3 regions of the Janthinobacterium sp. JF4 genome follow, and region 2 is predicted to be linked to each of the others. Evidence: predicted binding sites of a transcription regulator. Region 2 holds the regulator's gene; each other region holds the start of a gene.

Region 1 (9,905 bases), on a different contig from region 2:
TCCGCCGCCTGTGGTTCAGCAACGGCCTCAATTGCTTCGGCGCCCAGATCACCTCGCTGGCCCTGCCCCTGTGCGCGGTACTGTTATTGCACGCGACGCCTGAGCAGATGGGCGTGCTGGTCGCTCTGCAAGCGCTGCCGTTCGCCCTGTTCGGCTTGCCCGTCGGCGTGCTGCTGGACCGGCGCAGCAAGCACCCGATCATGCTCTTCAGCGAAAGCATGTCCGGCCTGGCCCTGGCCAGCGTGGCCGTGGCTTACTGGTGCGGCGTGCTGTCGATGCCATGGTTGTATATAGTGGGGTTCATCATCGGCACGGGCTTCGTCGTCGGTGGCGGTGCCGAGCAAGTGTTTCTGACCTTCCTGGTGGGCCGCGATGGCTTGATCGATGCGCAATCGAAATTCGCCGCCACCGAATCGGCTTCACGCCTGATCGGCCCCGGCCTGGCCGGCGTGCTGGTGCAAGTCTTGTCCGCGCCCGTCGCCATCCTGTGCACGGCTTGCGGTTATCTGATTTCCGTCTGCAATCTGCGCGCCATGAGCGTACGCGATCCGCGACCGGCTCCATCCGACAAGCACGCCCTGCGCGACATCGCCGACGGCTTGCTGTTTGTCTGGCGCGAACCACTGCTGCGCGCGCTGGCCTGGGGTGCCGGTATCTGGCACTTCCTGTTTTACGCCAGCATGGCCTTGACGGTGCTGTTCGCCACGCGCGACCTGGGCATGAGCCCTGGGGTGCTGGGCATGACGCAGATGCTGGGCGGCGCCGGCGTCTTGCTCAGCGCCTTCATCGTCAAGCCGCTGACGCGCCGCCATGGCGCCGGCCGCACGATCCTGATCGGCCTGGCATCGACTTCGCTCTGCTTTGCCCTGACGCCAACGATTCCCGCCGCGCTATTTGGCAGCGCGGCCGCCAGCGCCGTGGCGTATGCCATATTGATGTTCTTTTTCGATTGCGGCGTGATGCTGTTCTTTATTCCCTACCTGGGTTTGCGCCAGAAGGTCACGCCGGACCCCATGCTGGGCCGCATGACGTCGACCATGCGCTTCCTGACGGTGGCAACCGCGCCGCTGGGCGCGCTGGCCGCCGGCTGGGTAGCGGAACACTTCGGCGTGCGCAATGGCCTGGCGTGCATCGCGGCAGGCAGCATCCTGTTGACGGTCGCCATGGTGTGGGGCACGCCGCTGCGTAGCGTGCGCACCTGAAGCGATGAACGGGCATACACTGCTGAAAGATTGCCTTGGTGACACTATTCATGCCAAAGCTTGCGAGGTTTGATTTACATCAAGGTTTTAGTTGATGTAAATCCATAAGCTGTCTTACATCACTTGAGGAGCACGCTATGTTTAACACCATCTTATTCCCCACCGACGGCTCGCCGTTGTCCGACAAAGCCGCCGAGACCGCCCTCGCCTTCGCCCAACTGAACAAAGCCAAGCTGGTCGCCATCAGCGTGGTGCAGCCCTTCCCGTTCTCGCCGATGGCCGACGGCGGCATCGTGCTCGACGCCAGCCTGTATGAACAGCAGATGCAGGAAGCGTCGCAACGCGCCATCGACAAGATCGGCGCAGCGGCGCGCGCCGCCGGCGTGCCTTTCGAAGGCGTGGTGGCCGTGTCGCCGAGCCCGCACGATGAAATCGTCAATGCGGCGCAGACCCACCATTGCGACATCATCCTGATGGCCTCGCATGGCCGCAAGGGCTTGAACAAGCTGTTCGTGGGCAGCGAAACGCAAAAAGTGCTGGCGCATACTCACTTGCCAGTGATGGTCTTGCGCTAAGCGACACCACGACCCGCCCGGCGCCGCGAGAAACTCAGCGCGCCGGCGCCTGTTTCGGCAGCAACACCCACACGGCGCCGCTCTGCTTCATGCGGCCCGCATTCTCGGCCGCTTCCACGCCAAAGCCAAAGAAATAATCGACACGGATCGGTCCGCGAATGGCGCCGCCCGTATCCTGCGCCATCACCAGGCGCTGCATGGGAATTTCGCTATTGGCTTGCGTGGTGGACAGGAACACGGGCGCACCCAGCGGCAGGAAACGCGAATCGATGGCCACCGAGCGCTGCGGTGTCAACGGCACGCCCAGCGCGCCCTTCGGCCCCACTTTCGGGTCCGGCAGACGCTCTTCCTTGAAAAAGACATAGCTGGGATTAGCGTTGAACAATTCATCCTTGCGCGTGGGGTGGCCGGCGATCCACGCCTTGATGCCCTGCGCGGATGCCTGGCTCAGGGTCAGCTCGCCCTTGTCGACCAGGTAGCGGCCGATCGATTTATACGGATGACCATTCTGGTCCGCGTACGCCACGCGCACGGTTTCCTGCGTATCGGTCAGTTGCACCCTGCCGCTGCCCTGCACTTGCAGGAAGAATGCTTCCACTTCATCATCCACCCACAGCAATTCCTTGCCCGTGACGGACGTGGCGCGCTCGATGTCGGCGCGGGTCGCGTACGGTATCACCTTCTTGCCGACCAGCTTGCCCCGCAAGCGCATGTTCTTCAATTCCGGATACACGCCGGCCAGGTCCACCGAGACGAGGTCGTCGGGCACCTTGTACAGCGGCGTCTGGTATGGACCGCCGCGCTTGCGCGCCCCGTGCAGCAGCGGCTCGTAATAGCCGGTCACCAAGCCGGTACTGGCGCCATCGGCGGTAATGACTTGATTGGGCACAAAGAAAGTCTCGAAAAACAGGCGGATGGCCTTGTCGCTGTCGGCATTGACCTGGCGCGCTATCGTGCACGATTCCTTCCAGTCCGGACGCTTCACCAGCACGCCGCACGAAGCCATGAACGCCGGCCAGGCGGCGCGCATGTCGTCGCGGGTCCAGCCTGGCAAGGCGGCGAACTTGGCCGGCACGAACGTTGGGGCCGCAGCATCGGTCACGTCTTTGGCATCCTTGGCCTCGGCCGGCTTGGCAGGCACTGGCCTGACGACGGTCGGAGCGATGGCCGGGGCCTTGCCAGTCGCGGTGACCGGCTCTGCCGGCGGCGTGGTACAGGCGGAAAGCGCAAGCGCGACGGCACCGACTGAAACGGGTAGACTACCGCGTGTCAACAGACGGCGGGTAAATACTAAGCTGCGGGTAAATAACATAGGGGGGTGTATGTGGATCTTGATGATAGAGGCGCTGGTGGCGTTCTTCTTGCTGGCATTTATAGTCTGGTGGACCATGTATGCGGGTAAAAAACCCGCACCACCGGCGCGCAAGCAGCTCAGTGAAGAACAGGACGCCACCGAAAAACTGAAGTAAGGAGGCAAGCCCCCGGCGTTTCCTTAATGCAGGGTACGCGGCACCGACAGCACGAACTCGGGGATCGGCGCTTCGAACTGATGTCCATCCTCGGCCACGCAGAAGTATTCGCCGTGCATCGAGCCTTGCGGCGTGCCCAGCATGGTGCCGCTCGTGTATTCGAACTGCTCGCCCGGCTGCAGCAGCGGCTGGTGGCCGACGGCGCCCAGGCCCCGTACCTCTTCCACCTTGTTGTTCGCATCCGTGATGACCCAGTGGCGCGAAATCAGTTGCGCGCCAGCTGTGCCCGTGTTGACGACGCGAATCGTGTAGCTGAACACGTACCGTCCCTGGTCCGGTGCCGATTGCTCGGGCAGATATTGCGTCTTGACCGTTACCGTAAATTCATAAGTCGCCATCGTCATTCCTATTCAGACATTGCCAGTCATATTGTGTGTCGCGCGCGACGCATTGGCCATCGCGCGATGCGTATTCGGTGTTTCACCGTACTTCAATGAAGCATGGTAGCGGCGTCAGGCGTAAAATAGCGCAAATCGCATTTTCTATCCTTTGGCTACTTCACCATGACAACATTCCGTATCGCTCCCAGCATCCTGTCCGCCGACTTTGCCCGCCTGGGCGAGGAAGTGCGCAACGTCGTTACCGCCGGCGCCGACATCATCCACTTCGACGTGATGGATAACCATTACGTGCCGAACCTGACCATCGGTCCGCTGGTATGCGAAGCGATCCGCCCGCACGTGCAAGTGCCCATCGATGTGCATCTGATGGTCAAGCCTGTCGATCGCATTATCCCGGATTTCGCCAAGGCTGGCGCGAACATCATCACCTTTCACCCGGAAGCGTCGGATCACGTCGACCGTTCCTTGCAGCTGATCCGCGACAATGGCTGCAAATCGGGCCTGGTGTTCAACCCGGGCACGCCGCTGCACTACCTGGAACACGTGATGGACAAGATCGACATCATCCTGATCATGTCCGTCAACCCGGGCTTCGGCGGCCAGTCCTTCATTCCGCAAGCGCTGAAGAAAATCGCCGAAGCGCGCCGCATGATCGACGAATCGGGCCGTGACATCATGCTCGAAGTCGATGGCGGCATCAAGATCGACAACATCGCCGCTGCCGCGGCTGCCGGCGCCGACACCTTTGTCGCCGGCTCGGCCATCTTCGGCAAGCCGGACTACAAGGCCGTCATCGATGCCATGCGCGCAGAATTGGCCAAAGTAGCGGGCGCCTGATGCAAGCGGGCACGGTGAAAGACCACGTACTGGCCGGCGTGCGCGCCGCCATCATCGACCTCGATGGCACGATGCTCGACACCGTGCCCGATTTTCATGTCGCCATCAATGGCATGCGCGCCGAACTGGACCTGGCGCCCATCAGCGCCGACGCCATCAAGCTGATGGTGGGCAAGGGCTCGGAAAACCTGATCCGCACCGTGCTGGCGCTCGACTTCGATGCCGCTGGCGTGGAACAGCATTTCGAGCAGGCGATGGAGGGCTACCAGCGCCACTACCTGGCCATCAATGGCCAGTTCAGCACCCTGTACCCGGACGTGGAAGCGGGGCTGGCGGCGATGCAGGCGGCGGGCTTGCGCCTGGCCTGCGTCACCAACAAACCGATCGCCTTCGCCCTGCCCCTGCTGAAACTGAAAAACCTGGACCAGTATTTCGAGATCGTGTATGGCGGCGATTCGCTGCCGCAGAAAAAACCGCACCCCATGCCGCTGCTGCAAGTGTGTGCGGACTTCGACTTGCCGCCATCCAGAGTGGTGGCCATCGGCGACTCCTCGAATGACGCGCAAGCGGCCAGGGCTGCGGCTTGTCCCGTACTGACGGTACCGTATGGCTACAATCACGGGCACTCTATACACGATACCGATTCCGATGGTATAGTAAAGACACTGCTCGAAGCAGCCCGTTTTATTGGCATGCAAAACTAACCGGCATACTGACCAAACCCAACACCATATCGTGAACACGTTTCTCATCAAAAAACACAATGTCACCCAAACCGGCTCGATTGAGGCCTGGCTTTGGCGACGCTGGCAATCCTGGCAGGCCTAAGCGCCGAGCCGTTACGATTGCTGCCGGCTACACACGCGTCCTTTGCGCATTTTGCGCGTGTTGCATGTACCGGCAAGTTTTTTGATAACCCACCGCAGGGTTTGTGCACTATGCACACTCATACCCTGACGGCATGGAGAGAAACATGACCGAACTCGAATTCAAATCGCTGGGCCAGCAAGGCTACAACCGCATCCCCCTGATCGCGGAAGCGTTCGCCGACCTGGAAACCCCGCTCACCCTGTACCTGAAACTGGCACAGGCCCAACAAGGTGGCAAGAACACCTTCCTGCTCGAATCCGTCGTCGGCGGCGAACGCTTCGGCCGCTATTCCTTCATCGGCTTGCCCGCCACGACCGTGTTGCGCAGCTACGGCAAACGCACCGAAATCGTCAAGAACGGCAGCGTGATCGAAGAACACGAAGGTAATCCGCTCGACTTCATCGAACAGTTCCAGTCGCGCTTCAAGGTCGCCCTGCGCCCCGGCATGCCGCGCTTCTGCGGTGGCCTGGCCGGCTACTTCGGCTACGACACCGTGCGCCACATCGAGAAAAAACTGGCCGGCGGTGCGCCGAAAGATGACTTGAACCTGCCCGACATCCAGCTGATGGTGACGGAAGAACTGGCCGTCATCGACAACCTGTCCGGCAAGCTCTATCTGATCGTCTACGCCGACACCACGCAGCCCGAATCGTTTTCGAAAGCGCAGCAGCGCCTGAAGGACTTGCGCATGATGCTGCGCCGCGGTGTCGATGCACCCGTCACCAGCGCTTCCGTTCGCACGGAAACCATCCGCGACTTTTCCAAGGAAGACTACCTGAAGGCCGTCGCCAAGGCGCATGAATACGTGATGGCGGGCGACCTGATGCAGGTGCAGATCGGCCAGCGCATCCGCAAGCCATATGTCGATTCGCCGCTGACCTTGTACCGCGCCTTGCGTTCGCTCAACCCGTCGCCGTATATGTACTTCTATAATTTCGGGGACATGCAGATCATCGGCGCCTCGCCCGAGATTTTGGTGCGCAACGAGAAGACGGCCGACGGCGGCAAGAAAGTCACCTTGCGCCCCATCGCCGGCACCCGTCCGCGCGGCGCCACGCCTGAGCGCGACGCCGAATTGTCGGCCGAACTGCTGGCCGATCCGAAAGAGATCGCCGAGCACGTGATGCTGATCGACCTGGCGCGCAACGACATCGGCCGCATCGCCGAGACGGGCAGCGTGCAAGTCACCGACCGCATGGTCATCGAAAAATACTCGCATGTGCAGCACATCGTCTCGAACGTGGAAGGCACCCTGAAGGAAGGTTTGTCGAACCTGGACGTGCTGCGCGCGACCTTCCCCGCCGGCACCCTGACAGGCGCACCGAAAGTGCGCGCCATGGAAGTGATCGACGAACTGGAAATCACCAAGCGCGGCATCTATGGCGGTGCCTGCGGCTACCTGTCGTTTGGCGGCGAAATGGATGTGGCGATCGCCATCCGCACGGGTGTGGTCAAGAACGGCATGCTGTATGTGCAGGCCGCGGCCGGCATCGTGGCCGACTCCATCCCCGAAATGGAATGGCAGGAAACGGAAAACAAGGCGCGCGCCGTACTGCGCGCCGCCGAACAAGTGCAAGATGGCCTGGATGGAGGGTTTTAAGATGCTGCTGATGATCGACAACTACGACTCCTTCACCTACAACATCGTGCAGTATTTCGGCGAGTTGGGCGAAGACGTGCGGGTCTACCGCAACGATGAAATCACGATCGAACAGATCGCGGCGCTGAACCCGGACCGCATCTGCATCTCGCCCGGCCCGAAAGCGCCGGCACAGGCGGGCATTTCGGTGGAAGTGCTCAAGCACTTCGCCGGCAAGAAGCCGATACTGGGCGTATGCCTGGGCCACCAGGCCATCGGCGAGGCGTTTGGCGGCAAGGTCATCCGCGCCAAGCAAGTCATGCATGGCAAGACTTCCCTCATCGCGCATACGGGCGTGGGCGTCTTCAAGGATATCCCCAGCCCCTTCACAGTGATCCGCTACCACTCTTTGGCGATCGAACGCGCCTCGCTGCCTTCCTGCCTGGAAGTGACGGCGTGGACGGACGACGGCGAAATCATGGGCGTGCGACACCGGGAATACGATATCGAGGGCGTGCAGTTCCACCCCGAATCGATCCTCTCGGAGCACGGCCACGCCCTGCTGAAGAATTTCCTCGAGCGCTGATTCCATGCGCACGCCACGGCGTGCCATCAGTGTCCTCCTGCGCCATCATTGAAGAAGGAAGCATCATGCCGATCACCCCACAAGAAGCTCTGCTGCGCTGCATCGAACACCGCGAAATCTTTCACGACGAAATGCTGTACCTGTTCCGCCAGATCATGTCCGGCGACATGTCGCCCACCATGATCGCGGCGCTCACCATGGGCCTGCGCGTGAAAAAGGAAACCATCGGCGAAATCGCCGCCGCCGCGCAAGTGATGCGCGAGTTTTCCACCAAGGTGCCCATGGCCGACACCACCAACCTGCTCGACATCGTCGGCACGGGCGGCGACGGCGCGCACACTTTCAATATTTCCACCGCCTCGATGTTTGTCGCCGCCGCCGCCGGCGCGCGCGTGGCCAAGCATGGCGGGCGCAGCGTCTCGTCCTCGTCCGGCAGCGCCGACGTGCTGGACTCCCTGGGCGTCAACATCAACCTGCAGCCCGAGCAGATCGCCCAGTCGATCGCGCAGACGGGCATCGGCTTCATGTACGCGCCCAACCACCATGCGGCCATGAAGCATGCGGCCCCCGTGCGCCGCGAACTGGGCGTGCGCACCATCTTCAATATTTTAGGACCGCTGACCAATCCCGCCGGCGCGCCGAATATCCTGATGGGCGTATTCCATGCCGACCTGGTCGGCATCCAGGTGCGCGTGCTGCAGCGCCTGGGCGCGCAGCATGCCATCGTCGTGTATGGCCGCGACAATATGGACGAAGTGTCGCTCGGTGCCGCTACCATGGTCGGTGAACTGGTCAACGGCGAAATCCGCGAATATGAAATCCACCCCGAAGACTTCGGCATGTCGATGATCGCCAGCCGCAACCTGAAGGTGGCCGATGCCATCGAATCGAAAGCCAAGATGATGGAAGCGCTGCGCGGCGAGCCCGGTGCGGCCGCAGACATCGTCGCCCTGAACGCGGGCACGGCGCTATATGCGGCCGGCGTGGCCAGTTCGATCGAAGACGGCCTGGCGCGTGCGCGCGCAGCCGTCAACTCGGGCGCGGCCCTGGCAAAACTCGATCAATTCGTGCAGGTCACGCAGCAGCTGGGCACACCAAAGCAAGCGTAAGCATCCGCCCTCCTTTATAGAATAGCGACCATCATGTCCGACATACTCGATAAAATCCTGGCCGTAAAAGCCGACGAAGTGGCCAAGGCCAAGGCGCACCGCAGCCTGGCCAGCCTGCGCGGCGACGTGGAAAGCGACAGCGCCCTGCGCGCCGGCTTGCGCGGCTTTGAAGCAAGCCTGCGCCAGCACATCGCCGCCGGCAAGCCTGGCATCATCGCCGAAGTGAAAAAAGCGTCGCCATCGAAAGGCGTGATCCGCGCCGACTTCCGCCCGGCGGACATCGCCGCCAGCTATGCGGCGCATGGCGCGGCCTGCCTGTCCGTGCTGACGGATGAACAGTTCTTCCAGGGATCCGTGGCATATCTGCAGCAGGCGCGCGCCGCCTGCGCCATTCCCGTGCTGCGCAAGGATTTCATGGTCGACATGTACCAGATCTATGAAGCGCGCGCCATGGGCGCTGACTGCATCCTCTTGATCGTCGCTGCGCTAGACCATGGCCTGATGGCCGAGATGGAAGCGTGCGCCCACGAACTGGGCATGGGCGTGCTGATCGAAAGCCACGACGGCGAAGAACTGACGGCGGCATTGAAACTCAAGAGCGCGCTGATCGGCATCAACAACCGCAATCTGCGCACCTTCGAAACCTCGCTCGACACGACCATCAATCTCTTGCCGCGCATCCCGCAAGACAAATTGATCATCACGGAATCGGGCATCCACAGCACGGCCGACGTGCAACGCATGCGCGATGCACACATCCACAGCTTCCTGGTGGGCGAAGCGTTCATGCGCGCGCCCGACCCCGGCGTGGAGCTGGAACGCCTGTTCAGCTAAACCATGGTAGGCTGGCAGGCATGAGACACGTGATGATCGTCCTTGCCGCCGCCAGCCTGCTGTCGGCTTGCCAGACTGCGGCCCCGCCAGCGGCGCGCACGCCCACACCTACGCCCGCTCGCACGCCCGCCGCGATACAGCTCGCCGCCAGCATCGACGCCTACAAATTGCTGGTGGCGCAGCAGATCATGGCGGCCAACGGGGAATACACGTTCAGCGGGCGCCTGCCGCCCATGCTGCCGGCCATCGTCGTGCTCGACCTGAGCGTGGGGCCCGACGGCGAGCTGAAAAGCGTGCAGGTACACCGTTCTCGCAACAGCCAGGCATCGGCCGCGGCGCTGGCCGCCGTGCGGCGCGTGCCGGCGTTCTTTCCGCCGGCGGGACACTTGATGCGCCGCCACGCCCGGACCTTCGATTTTTCCGAAACCTTCCTGTTCAACGAC
Region 2 (9,905 bases):
TCGCCTTTCCCCTCGTCTTCAAGCCGGCGCGCGCCGCCTTCGAGGCCGTCGACGGCCAGCTGGAGCAGGCGGCCCGCGTGCTGGGCATCTCGGAAATGGCGATTTTCTTCCGCGTCACCTTGCCGCTGGCCTGGCGCGGCATTCTCGCTGGCGTGCTGCTGGGCTTTGTGCGCGCGCTGGGCGAGTTCGGCGCCACCCTGATGGTGGCCGGCAGCATCCCCGGCAAGACGCAGACCCTGTCGGTGGCCGTGTATGAAGCCGTGCAGGCGGGCCAGGACGACGTGGCCAATACGCTGGTCCTGATTATCTCCCTTGTCTGCATCGTGGTGCTGCTGGCGGCTGGCCGCCTGGCGCCCGGGCGCATCGCGCACAAATGAGGCCTATGATGGCACCTATGCAACTCGACCTCGACATCCGCGCCACCTTGCGCTCCGGCAAACGCCGTTTCGACCTGCAGGTGCAATGCACGTCAGGCAGCCAGCGCATCGCCATGTATGGCCCGTCCGGCGCCGGCAAGAGCATGACCCTGAAAGCCATTGCCGGCCTCTTCACGCCTGACGCGGGCCATATCCGCCTGAACGGCCGTACCCTGTTCGATGCCGCCGCCGGCATCAACCTGCCGCCGCAGCAGCGCAACGTCGCCTATCTGTTCCAGGATTACGCCCTGTTCCCGCACCTGACGGTGCGCCAGAACGTGGGTTTTGGCCTGAGCCGCGGCTGGTTCAACCCGCGCGCGCGCGAAAAATTGCAGAAGGTCGAGCATTGGCTGGACGCGTTTCACTTGCAGGAACTGGCGCACCAGTTCCCCGACGAGTTGTCCGGTGGCCAGCGCCAAAGGGTGGCGCTGGCGAGGGCGCTCGTGGCCGAGCCGGCCGCGCTGCTGCTCGACGAGCCGTTTGCCGCCCTCGATCCGGCCCTGCGTGTCAAAATGCGGCTGGAACTGAGCCAGTGGCAGCAACGCCTGGACGTGCCCATGATCCTGATCACACATGATCCGGAAGATGCGCGCATCCTGGGCGAGCATGTGCTGTACTTGCGCGACGGAAAGATCGATAACAGGGAAGAACACATGGCATTGGGTGAACGCATTGGATAAATCAGCGGCAGCGGAAATCGGCCTGCAAGGCTCGGTATGGATGACGGTGGGCGGAGAGCACCTGGGTGGCGCCGGCAGGGTGGAATTGCTGGGCGCCATCGCCGAATGCGGCTCCATCACGCAGGCGGCCAAGCTTGTGAAGATGAGCTACAAGGCGGCCTGGGACGCCATCGACGCCATGAACAACCTGGCCGGCGAGCCGCTGGTCGAGCGCCTGACGGGCGGCAAGGGCGGCGGCGGCACGCGCCTGACGCCACGGGGGCGCCAACTGGTCGACAATTTCCGCATCATCGAGCGCGAGCATGCCCGCTACCTGCGCCAGCTGGGCAGCCAGGCCGAAGGCATCGCCGACGATTTGTTACTCATACGGAGAATGGCCATGAAAACTACGGCGCGCAATCAATTCCTCGGCAAGGTGGCCGAACTGAAACAGGGCGCCGTCAACGACGAAGTCACGCTGGCATTGCCCGGCGGCCAGCACATCGTCGCCATCGTCACGCAGGGCAGCAGCGCCAGCCTGGGCCTGGTGCCAGGCGCGGAAGCGTTCGCGCTGATCAAGGCCTCGTCCATCATCCTCGTGACGGACAGCGAAGGGGCGCGCTTTTCCGCGCGCAACCAGTTGACCGGCAGCGTGACGCGCGTGCAGACGGGCGCCGTCAACACGGAAGTGGTGCTGGACTTGCCACGCGGCGGCACGATCGCCGCCATCATCACCAACCAGAGCTGCACCGAGCTGGGCATCGAGCCAGGCAGCAAGGTGACGGCGATGTTCAAGGCATCCAGCGTGATTCTGGGCGTGCCGGCGTAAACGGCGACGCTGAGCGAAGTTCCGGGGTCAGGCCCGGCGGGTCTGACCCCGGCTTTACGTTGCAGGCCTAATCCTTCAACCGCGACAACCAGTCGGACGCCGCCGCCAGCGCCTGCTCCAGTTCCTGCGCCGTGTGCGCCAGCAGCGCCGGCACCTCGTCCAGGCGGTCCGCATCGATGGCTTCCTCGGTAGCAAACGCGGCGCGGATCAGGCGTTTCGTGCCCAGGGTGCCCACGGAGCCGCGCACGCTGTGCAGGATGCGCGCCACGTCGCTGTGGCGGCCTGCCTGCAACGCCGTTTCGGCGTCGCGCACGGGCGTCATGCCCTTGTTCAGCGCGTCTTCCACCATGCGCCGCAGCACGCCGCGTCCCTTCGCGTCGCGTCCCATCACGCGCATCAGCGGCGCCATGGAAAACACTTCTTCATCGGCGACGCGTGCCGGCCCGGCCGTCTGCACTTGCGGGCGCTTGGGCAGGTGGCGCAGGATGACTTCCATCATCTCCTCCACCACCACGGGCTTGGCGATGAAATCGTTGATGCCGGCCGTCATGCAGCGCTCGCGCTCGGACGCCAGCACGCCTGCCGTCATGGCGATCACGGGCAGGCTCAAACGCAGTTCCGTGCGGATGATGTGGGTGGCGCTGAAACCGTCCATGACGGGCATCTGCATGTCCATCAGCACGATGTCATAGCGCAGCGCTTCCGTGCGCAGCCGCTCCACGGCTTGCAAACCGTCGCCCACCACGTCCAGGGTGGCGCCCATGTGTTCGAGGATGCCGCGCGCCACGGCCTGGTTCAAATGATTGTCTTCCACCAGCAGGAAATGCACGCCGGCCAGTTCCGTGCCCAGCGGCTGGTGCAGGATGCGCTGTTCGCCGCCGTCGTGCTTGGCGATCAGCGCCTGGTGCAGGGCATCGAACAGGCTCGACCCCGTGATCGGCTTCATCAGCACGACGTCGGCTTCGGCCGCGCTGGAAATTTCCTCGAGGTGGTTGCGGGCAAAGGCGTTGACCATCACCACGATGGGCTGGCGCTGGCCGCTGGCCGCCTGGCGGATGGCCTTGGCCGTGGCCAGGCCGTCCATGACGGGCATGTGCCAGTCGGCCAGCACCACGTCGTACGGCTGCTGCTGCGCCAGGCGTTCGCGGTACAGCTCGATGGCGGCAAAGCCGGAGTCCACTTCGTCGGCCAGCCAGCCCCACGCCTCGATCAGCTTGACGATCAGTTCGCGCGTGGTGCGGTTGTCGTCGGCTACCAGCAGGCGCAGCTGGCCCAGGGCCGGCGTGCGCCGCGTTTCGGCCGGCTGCGCCAGCATGTCGAACGGCACGCTGAACCAGAAGCGGCTGCCCTTGCCTTCGCTGCTGGCGACGGCGATGTCGCCGCCCATCATGTGGATCAGCTGCTTGCTGATGGCCAGGCCCAGGCCCGTGCCGCCAAAGCGCCGCGTGATGCTCTGGTCGCCCTGTGAAAACGCGGCGAACAGCTGCTGTTGCTGTAGCTCCGTCATGCCGATGCCCGTGTCGCGCACTTCGAAGCGCAGCCAGGCGCGGCCGTTTTCGCTCTCGGCCAGGCTGACGGCCACCACCACTTCGCCGCTCTCGGTGAACTTGATGGCGTTGCCGGCCAGGTTGACGAGGATTTGCTGCAGGCGCTGGGCGTCGCCCACGAGGCGCCGCGGCACGTCGGGCTCGACGGCGATGGCCAGTTCCAGCTCCTTTTCGCCCGCATTCATCGTCATCGTCGTGGCCAGGGTATTCATGACTTCGTCGAGGTCGAATTCGACGGGCGACAATTCCATGCGGCGCGCCTCGATCTTCGAATAGTCGAGCACGTCGTTGAGGATGCCCAGCAGCGACTGGCCCGCCACGCGCACCATGGTCAGATACTTGCGCTGTTCCGTATCGAGCTTGGTATTACCCAGCAAATACACCATGCCCAGCACGGCATTGAGGGGCGTGCGGATTTCATGGCTCATGTTGGCCACGAAATCGCTCTTCGCGCGGTTGGCCGCCTCGGCCCGGTCGCGCTCCTGCTCCAGCTCCGCCGCGCGCGATTCGAGTTCCTGTTGCAGGCGGTCGCGTTCGCCCATCAGGCCGTTGAACGCTTCCGTCAGTTCGCCGATCTCGTCGCGCTGCTGCACCGGCACGGGGGTGAAACGGCTGCCGCTGGTGCGCAGGGCCAGCAGGGTGTCGCGCAGGCGCACCAGCGGCGACAGCAGGCGCACGGTGACCCAGCCCAGAACGGCAGCGGCCAGCAGCGAGGCGAGGACGCTCCACAGCACCAATCGGTACAGCACGCCGTCGAAGGGTTCGAAGGCATCCTCGAGGGGCAGCGAGGCGGCCAGCAGCCAGTTCACCGATTTCAGTCGCTTGAAGCTGTTGACGGCCGTGATGCCGCGGCTGTTGGTGCTGACCATGCTGCCTTCGCCATCGTCCTTCAGCAGCTGCGTGGTGGTCAGGTTGGCGTTCGGCGCGCGCGGCTGCAGCAGGCGGCTGGTGTCCGGATGCAGCACGTAGCGCGGCACGGCGCTGCGCGTGACGATGAAGTAATAGCCGCTCTTGCCGATCTTTTCCGAGCGCAGGCGGCCCAGCAGGTTATCCTTGTACAGGCGCAGCACGCCAATCACCACGCCCACCACCTGGCCGTCGGCGCCGAGCACGGGCGCCACCATCTGCACGATGGGCATGCCGCTCGCCTTGCCCAGCATCGGTTCGGTGATCATGGGCTGGCGCGTGCGCAGCACGGTCTGGAAGTACTCGCGCTCGGCGACGTTGATGCCGATGCGCCCGGCCACTTGGGGCATGTCGGCCACGATGGCGCCATGCGCATCGAGCACCAGCACGTCATCGAACAGCACCAGCATGGAACGGCGCGAATAATATTCGCGCAATTGGACGGGCTGGCCTATCAATGCGGGCGGCTGCTGCTTGGCCGTCAGGGCGACGACTTGCAGCAGCATGCCCAGCTTATCGTCGAGCTCGGCAGCGGTGCGCGCGATCAGGGACGACTGCTGGCTCAGCAGTACCCGGGTGAAGTCGTCGCGCATGCGCTGCACCTGGATCATGGTGACCAGCGCGATCATGGCGATCGAGGTCAGGCTGGTGGCCAGCGCGACTTTTGCTTTAATGCCGAGAGGCTTCATGATTTCCTTTTCAGTACCGGGCGGCACAGGCGGCAGATAATGCTGTCAGGAATTTTCCTATCAATACATCAACTTGGCAAGCGGCGCCGCGCAAATGGCCCTCTCCGCATGGGCTTTTGACGATGTTGCCATATAATTAAAGTCGGAACGTCGTTTATTCAGCGGAATTGCAGTGAAATTGGCACATGGCAACCCTGTATGCAGTAAACTTGTTATTGCATTTTCTAAAAGGTACCGACATGACTGAAGCGCTACTCACTCCCACCTTGCCCACCGTGAACGTGGAGGCGTTGCGTGCGCGATGCTCGACCTGCAGCATGCATCAATTGTGTCTGCCGATGGGCCTCGATGTGGGCGACATGGACAGGCTGGACCAGATTATCGGCCGCCGCCGCAAGATCGTGCGCGGCGCCTCGCTGTTCCGCATCGGCGACTCGTTCCAGAACCTGTACGCGATCCGCCTGGGCCACTTCAAGACGTACCAGATCAATCCGGGCGGCGAGGAGCAGGTGACGGGTTTCCAGATGGCGGGTGAGCTGCTGGGCATGGATGCCATCAGCGCCGACCGCCACCACTGCAATGCGGTGGCGCTGGAAGACAGCGAAGTATGTGAAATCCCGTTTTCCAGCCTGGAACAATTGCTGGGCAATATGCCGACCCTGCTGCGCCATTTCCACCGCATGATGAGCCAGGAAATCACGCGCGAGCAAAGCGTCATGCTGTTGCTGGGCAATATGCAGGCGACGCAGCGGTTTGCCGCCTTCATCGTCAACCTGGCGTCGCGCTATGAAGCGCGCGGCTATTCGAGCAGCAAATTCCAGCTGCGCATGTCGCGTGAGGAAATCGGCAACTACCTGGGCCTGACTATCGAGAGCGTCAGCCGGTTATTGTCCAAATTCAAGAAGGAAGGCTGGCTGCGCGTCTCCAACCGAGAGATCGAGATCCTGCAGCCGGCAAAACTGAAGGCCATCACGGCCGGCACGGACGTCTGCAAGTAAGACTTACAGTTCTTCATCCGCATGCAGCGCGATGCTGCGCTGCAGCGGCCAGGTCCAGATGCCGGACAGGCGCCACTCGCGTTTGTCGTTTTCCACCAGCACTTGCCAGCGGCTGCGCTCGAGCATCGGCAGCGCCACGGTAAAATTGCCGGCCGCATCGGGCTGCACCAGCAGCTTGATATCCTTTTCCGGCAGCGTCGCATGCGCCAGGTGCAGCTGCAACGGCGCCTGATAGGCCTTGCCGAAGCTGTGCACGGAACCGGTCAGGCGCGCTGACGCCACATCGTAGGACAAGCTCGTGTCCATCGCCAGGTCGCTGGCGACCGTGTCGCGCCGCAGGTCCTGGTTGATCGCCTTGCCCTGCTTGTAGTAATCGCCCACCACCAGCGCATCGGGCTGCGTAAACGCGATATAGCCCATGAAGCTGCCGACGACCACGGACAGGCCGGGACCGATCATCAGCAGCCAAGGCCAGCGATGCTTGTACCAGGGATCGGCGGGCGGTTGCAGTTTCAGACTGTCAGACATGGTATTTCTCCTGTGTAAACGGCCAATCCCCATGCGGGGACTGGCCTTCCTGCATTAGCGCGGCACGATGAATACCGCGCTTTCACGCACATGCAGCGACGGGTCGTCCAGCGAGTGCAATTCGATCGCAATCTTGTTCGAGCCCTTCTCGCCGACGCCGTGCGGCGCGCGCAGGCGGATCGGCCAGCCCAGCGTTTCCGTCGGCTGCAAGGTCACTTCTTCGCGTGTCAGCAAGGTCAGGCCCGGCAAGCCGGAAGCGCTGATTTTAAAATGCTGGGTTTGCTCCGAGGTGTTCATGATCTGCAGGCGGTAGACGTTTTCGATCATGCCCTCTTCCACTTCGCGTCCCATCGAACCGCGGTCGCGGATCACGTCCATTTTCAGGGGCGTGCGCAGGGCCAGCGAAGTACATACGGCGATGATGATCAGAGCCAGGATGGACGTGTAGATCAGCACGCGCGGGCGCATGGCGCGCTGGCGGATCTGCTTCGAATTGAAGTTGTTTTCCATCGCATGGTCGGTACTGTAGCGTATCAGGCCACGCGGCCGCTCGACCTTGTCCATCACGCTGTTGCAGGCATCGACGCAAGCGGCGCAGCCGATGCACTCATACTGCAGGCCTTTGCGGATATCGATACCGGTCGGACATACCTGCACGCACAGGGTGCAATCGATGCAATCGCCCAGCTTGTCGTTGTTGCCGGCCTTCTTGCTCATGGCGCCACGTGGTTCGCCGCGCTTGGTATCGTAGGTGATGATCAGGGTGTCCTGGTCGAACATGGCGCTCTGGAAGCGTGCGTAGGGGCACATGTATTTGCACACCTGCTCGCGCAGCCAGCCCGCGTTGCCGTAGGTTGCCAGGCTGTAGAACAAGACCCAGAACCATTCCCAGGGACCGAAATTGAGGGTGGTCACCGAGTGCGCCAGTTCCTTGATCGGCGTGAAGTAGCCGACAAAGGTAAAGCCCGTCCACAGGGCGATGGCGCCCCATGCCAGGTGCTTGGCCGTCTTCTTGAATGCCTTGCGCACGGAGGGGCCCTGCTTGTCGAGGGCCATGCGCGCGCTGCGCGTGCCCTCGATGCGGCGTTCGACCCACAGGAAAATTTCCGTGTATACCGTTTGCGGGCAAGAGAACCCGCACCACACCCGCCCGGCAATGGCCGTGACGAGGAACAACAAATACGCACAGATGATCAGCAGGGCCGCCAGATAGATGAAATCCTGGGGCCACAGCACGACGCCGAAAATGTAGAACTTGCGCGTGGTCAAATCGAACAGCAGGGCTTGCCTGCCATTCCAGGTCAACCACGGCAAGCCGTAGAACGCCAGCTGGGTAAGCCAGACGCATACCCATCGCCAGGTAGCGTAGCGTCCTTTGGCCTCGCGAGGGTAGATCTGCTCGCGGGCCGCATACATCTTGATGACTTGAGGTTCCATTACGTCATTTCACGGGCGTCTGAGGATTCGACAGGCCCCAGACATACGCCGACAGCACGTGCACCTTGGACTCGCCGAGGAAATCGCTGAAGGCCGGCATGGTGTTGCTGCGTCCCTTGCGTACGGTTTCCATGATGGTATCGGCGCTGCCGCCGTACAGCCAGATCTTGTCCGTCAGGTTCGGTGCACCCAGCATCTGGTTGCCCTTGGCATCGGCGCCGTGACAGGCCATGCAGGCGCCAAACTTGGCCTTGCCCAGCACCGACTTGACGGGATCCGAGGTCGAACCGGACAGGCTCAGCACATAATGGGCCACGTTCTCGACATCCTTTTCGGAGCCCAGGGCGGCGCCCATCGGTGGCATCTGCCCATTGCGGCCGTGCAGGATGGTGGTCTTGATGATGTCGGGTTCGCCGCCATACAGCCAGTCCTTGTCCGTCAGGTTGGGGAAGCCCTTGTTGCCGCGCGCATCCGAACCGTGGCATTGCGCGCAGTAGGTCAGGAACAGACGCTGGCCGATGGCTTGCGCCTGCGGATCGGCGGCCACCGTCTTCAAGTCCTGGCTCAGGTACTTGTTGAACAGGGGACCGTAGTCGGCTTCCGCCTTCTTCAGCTCTTCCTCGTACTGGCCCGTCGATTTCCAGCCCAGGCTGCCGGCATAGGTGCCCAGGCCCGGGTACAGGAACAGGTACGCCAGGGCGAAGACGATGGTGATGTAGAACAACCACATCCACCAGCGCGGCATCGGCGTGTTGAGTTCCTTCAAGTCCTCGTCCCAGACGTGGCCCGTGGTGCCATCGGCAGGGGCGCCGGCGACCACTTTGATTTTCGACTGCGAGTACAGCAGCACGCCGCAGCCGATGATGCCCAGCAGGGACAGCACGATGATGTAGATATTCCAGAAGCCATTGGTAAAATCAGCCATGGTTGCGCTCCCCTTGTGCTGGCGCGGCATCGGCCGCGTAGTCGAGCGCTTCGTCGTCGAACGGCAGGCGCGCCGCCGCGTCGAAGTCGCTATTGCTGCGGCTGAAAGTCCACCACAGGATGCCGATGAACGTCGTAAAGGAAACCACCGTCATGACGCTGCTGGCGCTGTCAAACAGGTTTTCGATTGCCATGCTAATTCCTTGTTTTGATTAATGTACCGAGGCCTTGCAGATAGGCGACCAGGGCGTCTTCTTCCGTCTTGTCCTGCAGCTGGGCCGGCGCGGCGGCGATTTCCGCATCGCTGTACGGATCGCCGAGGCGTTTCAGAGCGCGCATCTTCGGCATGATCTCGTCAGGCACCAGCTTGGTCTTCGCCAGCCATGGGTAGGCCGGCATGTTCGACTCGGGCACCACGTCGCGCGGGTTGTTCAAGTGCGTGCGGTGCCATTCGTCGCTGTAGCGCGCGCCCACGCGGGCCAGGTCCGGCCCCGTGCGCTTGGAACCCCACTGGAACGGACGGTCGTAGACGAACTCGCCAGCGACCGAATAGTGGCCGTAGCGTTCCGTTTCCGCGCGCAGCGGACGCACCATCTGCGAGTGGCAGTTGTAGCAGCCTTCGCGCACGTAAATGTCGCGGCCAGCCAGGCGCAGCGGCGAGTACGGCTTCAGGCCGGCGACCGGCTCCGTCGTGCTCTTCTGGAAGAACAGGGGGACGATCTCGACGGCGCCGCCGATACTGATCACTACCGTGACCAGGGCGATCAGCAGCCAGGGGTTTCTCTCAATCCATGCATGTGAAAATTTCATTTGCTTTCGCTCCTATCAGGCGTGCGCCGCGTTCAGTTCCGGAATGCGGGCGACGGGGAGTTTGCTGCCGCGCAAGGTCATCCAGGTGTTGTAGCCCATGATGCACATACCCGACAGGTACAGCAGGCCACCGGCCACGCGCACCACGTAGTACGGATACGT
Region 3 (9,905 bases), on a different contig from region 2:
GCAAGTCAGCCGAACTTCCTATAAAAACACCGTGACGCGTCCCTGGGGCGCGTCGAACTTTTCACCAAGATGCGGCCCTGCCACGCCCGTCCGCGCGATTAAATTCGGCAAACATCCCGCTTTCCCACTTTTTCAACCAAGAAACAGACACATAGACATTATTTGCATATTCAAAGCAAGATTCTGTCGTAGGAGTAATAACACGATCGGAGGTATACTACGCAACCGACGTAGCAGGCCGGGCGATTTGGCCCCTGCAAGCAAGCCTGTCACGGTCCAATAAAAAAGGAAACACTGCATGACCACACCACACCGTACGCCGGTGATTCGCATCGATGGCGCGAACAAGACCTTCGCGCTGCCCAAGGGCGAACAATTCCACGCGGTCAAATCGGTCACGCTGGAAGTCTATCCCGGTGATATTTTCGGCCTGATCGGCAAGAGTGGCGCCGGCAAATCGACCTTGCTGCGCCTGATTAACCTGCTCGAGCGTCCCGACAGCGGCAGCATTACCGTGGCCGGGCGCGAACTGACCCGCCTGGGCAAGAGCGAATTGCGCGACGCGCGCCAGAACATCGGCATGATTTTCCAGCAATTCAACCTGCTGCAAAACGCCAGCGTCTTCGACAACGTCGCCTTCCCCCTGAAAATCCATGGCACGACCAAGGGCGAGCAGATCGCCGCCCGCGTCAAGGAATGCCTGGCGCTCGTCGGCCTGTCCGACAAGCTGCACAGCTATCCGGCGCAATTGTCCGGCGGGCAGAAACAGCGCGTGGCGATTGCCCGCGCCCTGGCCAGCCACCCGGACGTGCTGCTGTGCGACGAGCCGACGTCCGCGCTGGACGCGGAAACGACGCGCGCCCTGCTCGACACCCTGCGCGACATCAATGCGCGCCTGGGGGTGACCATCGTCATCGTCAGCCACGAGCTGTCGGTGCTGGGCGCCATCTGCAACCGCGTGGCCGTCGTGGAAAACGGCGCCATCGCCGAACAATTCGATTTGAGCGACACGGCCACCCCGCGCAAGACGGCGCTGGGACGCGAGCTGGCGTATTACGGTACCGAGGCGTTTGAAGCCACCGCATGGAAGGATGCAACACATGTTTGAAGAATCGATCAATAACGTCATCAAGCTGTTGCCGGAAATCTGGGTGGCGCTGGGCCAGACCATGACCATGCTGGGCATAGGTCTGACCGCCGCGATCCTGATCGGCGGCCCGCTGGGCATTTTGCTGTTCCTCGTCTCGGAAGGCCAGTCGCTGGAAAACCGCCCGCTGTCGACGATCCTCGGCTGGCTGGTGAATACCGTGCGCAGCTTCCCCTTCATCATCCTGCTGGTCGCCCTGACGCCGTTTACGCGCATCATCGCCGGCACCTCGATCGGCCCGCTGGCGGCCAGCGTGCCGCTGTCGTTCGCCGCCATTCCCTACCTGGCGCGCCTGGTGGAACAGAACCTGCGCGAAGTGCCGCGCGGCGTGATCGAGGCGGCGCACGCCATGGGCGCGTCGGAAATGCAGATCATCTTCCGCGTGCTGCTGGTCGAAGCGCGCTCCGGCCTGGTGCTGGCCCTGACCGTGCTGTCGATCAGCTTCCTGTCGTATTCGGCCGTGGCCGGCGTGGTGGGCGGCGGCGGCATCGGCGACCTGGCCATCCGCTACGGCTACTACCGCTTCGAGACGGACATCATGGTCGCCACCGTGGCCATCCTGATCGTGCTGGTGCAAACCATCCAGTTCGCCGGCACGCGCATCGCCAAGCGCCTCGACAAACGTTAATTCATATTCAGTATTTCAGTACAAGGAAAAGCATGAACCATATTCGCCGCAATCTGCTCCTGGCCGCTGCCAGCCTGGCCTTCGCCACCGCCGCACACGCCAAGGACCCGAAAGAACTCGTCATCGGCACCAGCTCCGGCCCATATTCGGACCAGCTGAAGCTGGGCATCAAGCCTATCCTGGAAAAACAGGGCTACAAGGTCAAGATCGTCGAATTCAATGACTACGTGCAGCCGAACTACGCGCTGGCCGAAGGCTCGCTGGACGCCAACGTGTTCCAGCACATCGTCTACCTGACCAAGTTCGCCACCGACAACAAGCTGCCACTGAGCGCATTGATCACCGTGCCGACCATGCCGATCGGCCTGTACGGCGGCAAGCAAAAATCGCTGGCGGAAGTCAGGAACGGCGCCACCATCACCATGCCGAATGATCCGACCAACCAGGCGCGCGCGCTGGTGATGCTGGCCAAGATGGGCTGGATCAAGCTCAAACCGAACGTCGACCCGCTGCGCGCTTCCGAGCGCGACGTGCTGGAAAACCCGAAGAAGCTGAAACTGGTGCCGCTGGAAGCGGCGCAGCTGCCACGTTCGCTGGCAGACGCCGACTATGCTTTCGTCAACGGTAACTTCGCCCTGGCCGCCGGCATGAAACTGACGTCGGCCCTCGCCGTGGAAAAGATCTCGGACAGCTACATCAACCTGGTCGCCATCCGCACGGCCGACAAGGCCAAGCCATGGGTGAAAGACCTGGAAGCGGCCTACCGCTCGCGCGCCTTCCTCGACGCGACGAACAAATACCTGGCCGGCTACGAAAAGACGGACTACCAGCTGGCGCTGGAAAAGACGCTGAAAAAATAAAGCGGCGCATGCAATGCAAAAAGGACGGCCAGGTGCAAACCCGGTCGTCCTTTTTTTCGCCCGCGCTACGCGGGTATCTTCAACACTTGCAACGCCTAACAAAACCGTAGCGAGCGGAAGTAAGGCTTGGCGCCCCCGTTGGCTTGAGAAGCGCAACTGTACGAAGGTACAGTGAGCATCGCAGACCACAAATTACGACGCGCAGTAGGTTTTGATAGGTGTCCCTAGAAACGGTAGCCGACGCCGACGCCGATCAGGATAGGATCGACCTTGACTTCGCTGATCTTCGCGCCACCGGCCAGTACGTCGCTGCGGATCTGTACTTTCTTGATGTCGAAGTTCAGCGACCAGTTTTTGTCCAGCTTGTAGTCGACGCCAGCTTGCAGCGAAAAACCCCAGCTGTCATGCTCGAGGCGGCCGGCGCCGTTCAGCAATTTCACGTCCGAGATATTCGTGTAGTTCACGCCGGCACCCACGTAAGGGCTGAGCTGTTTTTCAGGCATGAAGTGGTATTGCAGCGACAGGGTCGGCGGCAGGTGCTTGAACGTGCCGATCTTCGTGCCGGACAAGGTGACGTCATGCTTTTGCGGGTAGGTCAGGATCAGTTCGGCAGCGATATTCGGTGTGAAGAAGTACGAAATATCGATTTCAGGAATCGTCTTGCTGCTGACGTGGATCGTGTCCGATGCGCCGACGCCGCCCACAGGAGCAGATTTGTTGGCCGGATCGATGTGCACAGCGCGGGCGCGCACCAGCCATGGGCTTTCCTGCGCCATTGCGTTGCCGGCGAATGCGCCGATGGCGGCCAGGACGATTGCTGCTGCAGTTGCGGACTTCTTCATTTTATTTCCCTCTGTCGTTAAGTAACGCTGCGAAGTCTAAGAGTGCAGTGCAACAAAAACTTTGATCCACATCAAATAGTGCTAGATGGCATCACTAGAGGGATTTTTTCCTTTGCCCAGGTCAAGAAAATGCGGCATTGCGGCGTGGCCGCGCGCATTGCCCCCGTTTCTCCGGCGGCCAGCCCGCCGCGCCATGCGGATCCAGTTGCCCGCCACGCAATCGCCACTTGCGCCGATGTCACTGGTTTGCAGGCCAGCTAGCCAGCATAATATTTCCACTTCACACGATACAAATGAGAATAGTAATGATTATCATTTGCGATATAATGGATTACCTCGCTAGGCGACTATACAAGGAATGGGAGACATGGATATATTGAGGGAACTGCGTGAATCGGGCTTGAAAGTGACCATCCCCCGCTTGCGGATTCTGCAGCTGTTTCAAGAAGGCACGATCAAGCACCTGAGTGCGGACGATGTCTACAAACTCTTGTTGGCCGAAAAGATCGACGTGGGCCTGGCCACCATCTACCGCGTGCTGATGCAGTTTGCCGAAGCGGGCATTCTGTTTCGCCGCCATTTCGAATCGGGCCACGCCGTCTTCGAACTGAATGAAGGCCAGCACCACGACCACCTGGTTTGCACGGGTTGCGGCAAGGTCGATGAATTCGTCGATGAAGGCATCGAACTGCGCCAGAACGAGATCGCCGCCGAGCGGGGCTTCGTGCTGCATGAGCACGCGCTGTCGCTGTATGGCACCTGCGCCGAGTGCACGGCCAAGAAAGTCCCGCCGCGCCGGGCCTCCTGAGACAGCGCGCAAGGTAGCACCTGGGAAGCCACTGCGCTACACTGCGTGCGCCGCAGCTCAACAAAGGATAAGCATGTACATCGGAGAAATCGCCCGCCTGGCGGGCACCTCGCCCAAGGCCTTGCGCCACTATGAAGCGCTGGGCTTGCTGGGCGACGTGCGCCGCTCGGGCGCCTACCGCGTCTACACGCAGCAAGACCTGGCGCAAGTCAAACTCATACGCCAGGCGCAGGTCCTGGGCTTCCGCCTGGCCGAATTGCTGCCCATTCTGGCTGGCGACGATACCGACTGGGCCGCCCTGTCGCAGCACATCACCGCCAAGCGCGCGCAGGTGCGGCAGGATATCGCCCGCCTGCGCCAGCTCGATGCGCAACTGGCCGACATCGACACGGAAATCCGCGACTGCCTGGCGCACCAGCGTCTGCAAGAAGCCGCTTGACTCTGCCACTAGGGGCAGGCTTTAGCATGCAAGCTCTTCTTTAACGGACAGCCCGCATCATGAGCAAAATTACACCGAAGCGCATTTTAATCCTTCTCGGCCACCCGTCCAGCGACAGTTTCTGCGCTGCCCTGGCCGAGGCCTATGCCGCCACGGCCCGCAGCGAAGGCCACAGCGTGCGCGAGCTGCGCCTGGGCCAGCTGGACTTCGATCCCATCCTGCACGAAGGCTACCGCCAGGTGCAGCCGCTGGAAGCGGACTTGCTGGCGGCGCAGGAAGCCATCAGCTGGGCCGAACACCTGGTGTTCGCCTACCCGATCTGGTGGGGCGGCGCGCCAGCCCTGCTGAAAGGCTTTGTCGACCGCGTCTTCCTGCCCGGCTACGCTTTCAAGTACCGCCCGGGCAAGGCTTTCCCCGCGCAACTGCTGAAAGGCCGCACGGCCCAGTTGCTGGTGACGATGGATACGCCGCCCTGGTATTTCCGCTGGGTCTACCATATGCCCGGCATCCACCAGCTGCGCAAGACGACCCTGGAATTTTGCGGCGTCAAGCCCGTCAAGGTGGCCAGCTTCGGTCCCATCCTCAATTCCACCGAGCAGCAGCGCGAGCGCTGGCTGGCGCAGGCCAGGACGCTGGCGCGCCATCTGTAGCCCGGCAACGGCTTGCCATGCAGCCATCTTGCATACGGTTTTGACAAGCTGGTAATCAAGCCGTCATATTCAAAGGCTACCATGATGATATTGCCTGTTTGTCAGTCGCCTTGCTCTCGCGACAACAAGGGTCCGATCGTCATGTAAAGGTAGCCGCTGTGGAGTTCAACGCTTCTCGATTGCATCTTCCCCGTTATCGCACGTCCGTGGCGGCTGATCTGTGCATCCCCACGGAATCCGTGCAGGCCGACGCCAGCAATTTCGCCGTGCTGGAACTGTTCACGGAGCGACGCGACATGATGAGTCTGCCCGTCACGGAACAGCAGAAACCCATCGGCCTGATCAGCCGCAACATCTTCATGTCGCAAATGTCCAAGCCCTTTTATCACGAGGTGTACGGCAAGAAGAGCTGCATCGCCTTCATGGACAAGGAACCGCTGATCGTCGATGGCGCCATGAGCATCGAAGACCTCACCTTCCGCGCCGTGGAAGCGGGAGAGAAGGCGCTGGCCGACGGCTTCATCATCACCCACGATGGCGCGCTGGCCGGCGTGGGCTTCGGCTTGCAACTGATGAACGTGGTGGCCACCATGCAGGCCGAAAAGAACCGGCAGATCATGCACAGCATCGATTACGCCAGCGTGATCCAGCGCGCCCTGCTGCGCACATCCAGCGCGGAATTGCGCGCCACCTTGCCCGATGCGCACCTGGAATGGCAGCCGCGCGACGTCGTCGGCGGCGATTTCTACTTTTTCGAGCGCCACGCGGGCGGCTGGTTCGCCGCCATCGCCGACTGCACCGGCCACGGCGTGCCGGGCGCCTTCATGACCCTGATCGCCTCGTCGGCCCTGAGCCAGGCCTTGCGCGAACTGGGGCCGCGCGATCCGGCCGCCCTGATCGGCGCCGTCAGCCGCGCCATCAAGACCTTGCTGGGCCAGGACGGCGCCAGCAGCGGCGAAGCTACCGGCCACGCCGGCTCGAACGACGGCATGGATTGCGCCTTCCTGTGCTACGACACGGCCAGCGCCAGCCTGCGTTTCGCGGGGGCGAAACTGGCGCTGCACGTGGTCGCGCCGGGCGAAGAGGCCGTGCGCGCCATCGATGGCGCGCGCATGGGCGTGGGCTATGTCGACACGCCGGCCAGCTACTGCTGGCACAACGAGACGCTGGCCATACCGGCCGGCAGCTTGCTGTTCATCACCACCGACGGCTTGCTCGACCAGATCGGCGGTGCGCGCGACATCGCCTACGGCAAGCGGCGCATGCGCGAGCAGCTGCTGGCGCGGCGCGACGCGCCGGCCGGCGACGTGGCGGCGGCACTGCTGCAGGACAGCGCCGCCTGGCAGGGCAAACAGCCGCGCCGCGACGACCTGACCTTTTTCTGTTTCCGCCTGTAGTTTTGGCGCCAGCGCGCCACCTTATCAACAAGAAACCGGGTCACCGGCTAGCCAGGAGCACGGACGTGCTGTACGAAGAATTCAACGAGTTTTGGGACGTGGCGCGCAAGCGCAACATCATCTTTTTTTACGTGGGCTATTTCTCGCAGCACGTGGTCAGCGCCATTTCCGAAACCATCAAGGCGCGCCTCGATACGGCCGGCGCGGCCGGACCCACGCGGCGGCGCATCTTTTCCTCGTTCATCGAGATGTCGCAAAACATCATGCATTATTCTGCCGACAGCCTGACGCCCGATGCGCAGCTGGACCAGCAGATGCGGCGCGGCTCATTCTGCATCGGCACGCGCGGCGACAGCTTTTTCCTGCTGTGCGCCAACCCCGTCTCGACGGACAACGTGGCGCAGATCCGCGCCCGCCTGGAACCGCTGCACACGATGACGATGGAAGAAATCCGCCTCGCCTACAAGAAGGCCTTGCGCGAGGAAGCGCCGGCCGACAGCAAGGGCGCGGGCCTGGGTTTTCTCACCATGGCGCGCGACGCCAGCGAGCCGCTGGAATTCGAATTCGTCCAGGATCCCCAGGAGCCGGGCCACACCATCTTCTGCATCAAAGCCATCATTTGAAAGAGCCGACTCAGGAAAGCATATGCAATTACCGTCACCACTGTTCATCGCCGCGACCCCGAGTTCGCCCGAAATCGACTTCCGTTTCGAGCAGCACACCCTGTCGATCAAGGGCGAGTCGTATCCGGAGAATGCGGCAGCCTTCTATGGCCCGCTGATCGCCACCGTGCGCGCCTACCTAGATGGCTGCCGCGAGAGCGCCATCACCGTCAACGTCTCGCTGGCCTACTTCAACAGCTCCAGCACGAAGATGCTGTTTACCCTGTTCGACACCCTGAACCAGGCGGCCGTGGACGGCAACCAGGTGCGCCTGAACTGGTACCACGACGAGGACGACGACACCATTCTGGAATTCGGCCAGGAGCTGCAGCAGGACTTTACGGCGCTGGACTTCCACGACCATCCCGTGCAGGGCAGCTAGGGCATGCGCGCCGCCATCTCCGAGTCCAGCCTGGAACCCGACCTGTTCACCGTGGAAGCTGCGGCGCTGGCTGCCGCACGCCGCATGCATGCCGACACTCACGCCAGCGGCGAGGCGCAGCGCCGCGTGCTCGGTGAACTGATTGTCCACTACGAGCGGCTGATGCGCGAGACGCGGCGCCTGATCGGCCGCAGCGACCGCGCCGAACGCGACATGCATTTGCTGAACCGGCAGTTGCAGACGCTGGCCGGCCAGCTCGAATACCGCGCCACGCACGACCCGCTGACGGGCGCCCTGAACCGCGGCGCAGTGATCGACCACGCCTCGCGCTGCCTGGCGCAGGGCGACATGGCGCTGATCGTGCTCGATATCGACCTGTTCAAGCAGGTCAACGACGACTTCGGCCACCCGGCCGGCGACGGCGTGATCCAGGCCGTCGTGGACTGCCTGAAGGGACTATTGGGACAGGAGACGGCCATCGGCCGGGTCGGCGGCGAAGAGTTTTCCGTGGTCTGGCCCACCTCCTCGCGCGACGACGCGGCGCAAGTGGCGCAGCGCATCTGCGAAAGCGTCGGCCGCCAGCGCCATGCGGCGCCCATCACGCGCGCCATCACCGTCAGCGTGGGCCTGAGCTGGAACCGCGCCGGCACGGCCTTCGAAACGGCCTACAGCCATGCGGACCAGGCCCTGTACCAGGCCAAGCGCGAAGGACGCAACTGCGTGCGCCAGTGGCTGGAGAGCTGAATCAGCGCAGCTGTTCGCGCACCATGCTGCCGTCGCGGCGCATGGCGGCTGCCGCACGCTGCATGGCCGCCACCTGCGCCTCGGGCACCTTGAGGTTACAGGCCAGGTAAGTCTGCACGCGATTAAAGGTCAACAGCGGCTCCACCTTGCCCTCCCACTCCTTGCCGGCAAACGGCCTGCTGCCCACCGCCATGCCGACGGCCCACAAGTCGATGCGTCCCAGCAGCAGCTTTTGCGGATTGAGCCACTCCTGCGTCACGGGCGCCACGTTCATGCCGCGCTGGCGCAGGAAATCATCGCGCGCGTCGCCCAGCACCGTGCCGATCACCAGGCCGCGCGCATCGGCCAGCGTGCGCAGCGTGAGGTGCCGCTCGGCCAGGCCGTAGAGTATCCATTCCGCTTCGTTGAGGGGGCCGATCCAGCGAAATTGCGCTTCGCGTTCCTGCGTGCGGCTGGTGGAAAAGAGGCAGGTATCACGCTCGCGCAGCGCCTGCGCATACGCGCGCTTCCACGGCAACAATTCGATGCTGTAGGAAAGACCGGCGCGCGCCATGATGTCGCGCACCTTGAGCGTTTCACGTCCCACGACGACATTGCCTTCCATCATGCTCGATGGCGGCAGATGCTCGCCAACGATGCGTACGTCCGCCGCCGCGGCCAGCGCCGGCATCAGCAGCGCCACTGCCAGCAGCCACGCCATGCTTGCTTGTTTCATGCTTGCTTTCATCCACCACAGGGCAGTCCCTGCCACCAGCAGGATGGTACCATCGGCCCCCGCCGGCCATCGCCGAACATTATCAATTAAGCCATTATTTTTCCGTAACGTGGCTCCGGGCCAACGCCGGGATCATCATGCAAGGGGAAGATGGCGAGAAAAATAACTGGCGGAAAACAGTAGGAGTCGAACCTACGGGAGAACGTCTGACGCCCTCCACCGGGTTTGAAGCCCGGCCACATCACCGGATGAGTGTGCTTTCCGCAGTGCCTGAGCTAGTACTTAGCTGTTGGGCAAGGCTGCGGTGTAGGACCACAGCGCTTGCGGGCGTAATAGATGCCCATTGCCAACACGGCGAGTATAACCGACGCGGTCAAAAAATTCCAAGACCTGGATCGCCCGCTTGCGGCCCAGGCCACTGGCGTCGCGGAAGGTGGCCGCGCCCACGGCGCCATTGCCGGCCGGTACGCCTGCTTCCTCTTCCGCCTTGTGCGCCAGTTCCCGCACCAGTTGGGCCAGCTCGGCCAGCGCCGCCTGGTGATAAAACAGGTCGTGCACCACCTGGCTGATCTGCCCGGCCTTGGCAAGCTTGCGCAACAGCCGGCGCGTTTCGTCCTCGGCCAGACCACAG

What was found. Region 2 encodes FNR, which switches genes on or off when oxygen is low (the NO sensors DNR and NnrR bind a similar motif). Its sites were predicted from a motif close to TTGATNNNNATCAA; they were not measured.
Region 1: AC54AF_RS25455 (universal stress protein) is a predicted target of FNR. The motif match lies at 1,272-1,285, and genes of this name have one in related genera.
Region 3: AC54AF_RS10600 (OmpW/AlkL family protein) is a predicted target of FNR. The motif match lies at 3,539-3,552, and genes of this name have one in related genera.

What each region holds. Positions count from the first base shown of each region.
Region 1 is NZ_JCAQAV010000059.1:1,014-10,918, forward strand. It holds gene AC54AF_RS25450 (MFS transporter) at 1-1,202, shown strand, start outside; gene AC54AF_RS25455 (universal stress protein) at 1,340-1,777, shown strand; gene mltA (murein transglycosylase A) at 1,812-3,089, opposite strand; gene AC54AF_RS25465 (hypothetical protein) at 3,100-3,246, shown strand; gene apaG (Co2+/Mg2+ efflux facilitator ApaG/CorD) at 3,270-3,644, opposite strand; gene rpe (ribulose-phosphate 3-epimerase) at 3,810-4,484, shown strand; gene AC54AF_RS25480 (phosphoglycolate phosphatase) at 4,484-5,188, shown strand; gene trpE (anthranilate synthase component I) at 5,458-6,954, shown strand; gene AC54AF_RS25490 (aminodeoxychorismate/anthranilate synthase component II) at 6,956-7,519, shown strand; gene trpD (anthranilate phosphoribosyltransferase) at 7,585-8,628, shown strand; gene trpC (indole-3-glycerol phosphate synthase TrpC) at 8,662-9,462, shown strand; gene AC54AF_RS25505 (energy transducer TonB) at 9,492-9,905, shown strand, end outside; gene AC54AF_RS25510 (GGDEF domain-containing protein) at 9,898-9,905, opposite strand, start outside.
Region 2 is NZ_JCAQAV010000012.1:61,698-71,602, reverse strand. It holds gene modB (molybdate ABC transporter permease subunit) at 1-377, shown strand, start outside; gene AC54AF_RS12150 (sulfate/molybdate ABC transporter ATP-binding protein) at 386-1,096, shown strand; gene AC54AF_RS12145 (TOBE domain-containing protein) at 1,137-1,904, shown strand; gene AC54AF_RS12140 (response regulator) at 1,972-5,046, opposite strand; gene fnr (fumarate/nitrate reduction transcriptional regulator Fnr) at 5,286-6,044, shown strand; gene AC54AF_RS12130 (FixH family protein) at 6,048-6,572, opposite strand; gene ccoG (cytochrome c oxidase accessory protein CcoG) at 6,627-8,009, opposite strand; gene ccoP (cytochrome-c oxidase, cbb3-type subunit III) at 8,014-8,934, opposite strand; gene AC54AF_RS12115 (CcoQ/FixQ family Cbb3-type cytochrome c oxidase assembly chaperone) at 8,927-9,127, opposite strand; gene ccoO (cytochrome-c oxidase, cbb3-type subunit II) at 9,129-9,743, opposite strand; gene ccoN (cytochrome-c oxidase, cbb3-type subunit I) at 9,759-9,905, opposite strand, start outside.
Region 3 is NZ_JCAQAV010000009.1:107,821-117,725, forward strand. It holds gene AC54AF_RS10585 (methionine ABC transporter ATP-binding protein) at 299-1,108, shown strand; gene AC54AF_RS10590 (methionine ABC transporter permease) at 1,101-1,775, shown strand; gene AC54AF_RS10595 (MetQ/NlpA family ABC transporter substrate-binding protein) at 1,808-2,635, shown strand; gene AC54AF_RS10600 (OmpW/AlkL family protein) at 2,860-3,477, opposite strand; gene fur (ferric iron uptake transcriptional regulator) at 3,845-4,285, shown strand; gene AC54AF_RS10610 (MerR family transcriptional regulator) at 4,359-4,724, shown strand; gene AC54AF_RS10615 (NAD(P)H-dependent oxidoreductase) at 4,784-5,374, shown strand; gene AC54AF_RS10620 (SpoIIE family protein phosphatase) at 5,614-6,771, shown strand; gene AC54AF_RS10625 (SiaB family protein kinase) at 6,837-7,394, shown strand; gene AC54AF_RS10630 (SiaC family regulatory phosphoprotein) at 7,417-7,815, shown strand; gene AC54AF_RS10635 (diguanylate cyclase) at 7,819-8,559, shown strand; gene AC54AF_RS10640 (substrate-binding periplasmic protein) at 8,561-9,274, opposite strand; tRNA gene AC54AF_RS10645 (tRNA-Sec) at 9,442-9,537, opposite strand; gene selB (selenocysteine-specific translation elongation factor) at 9,557-9,905, opposite strand, start outside.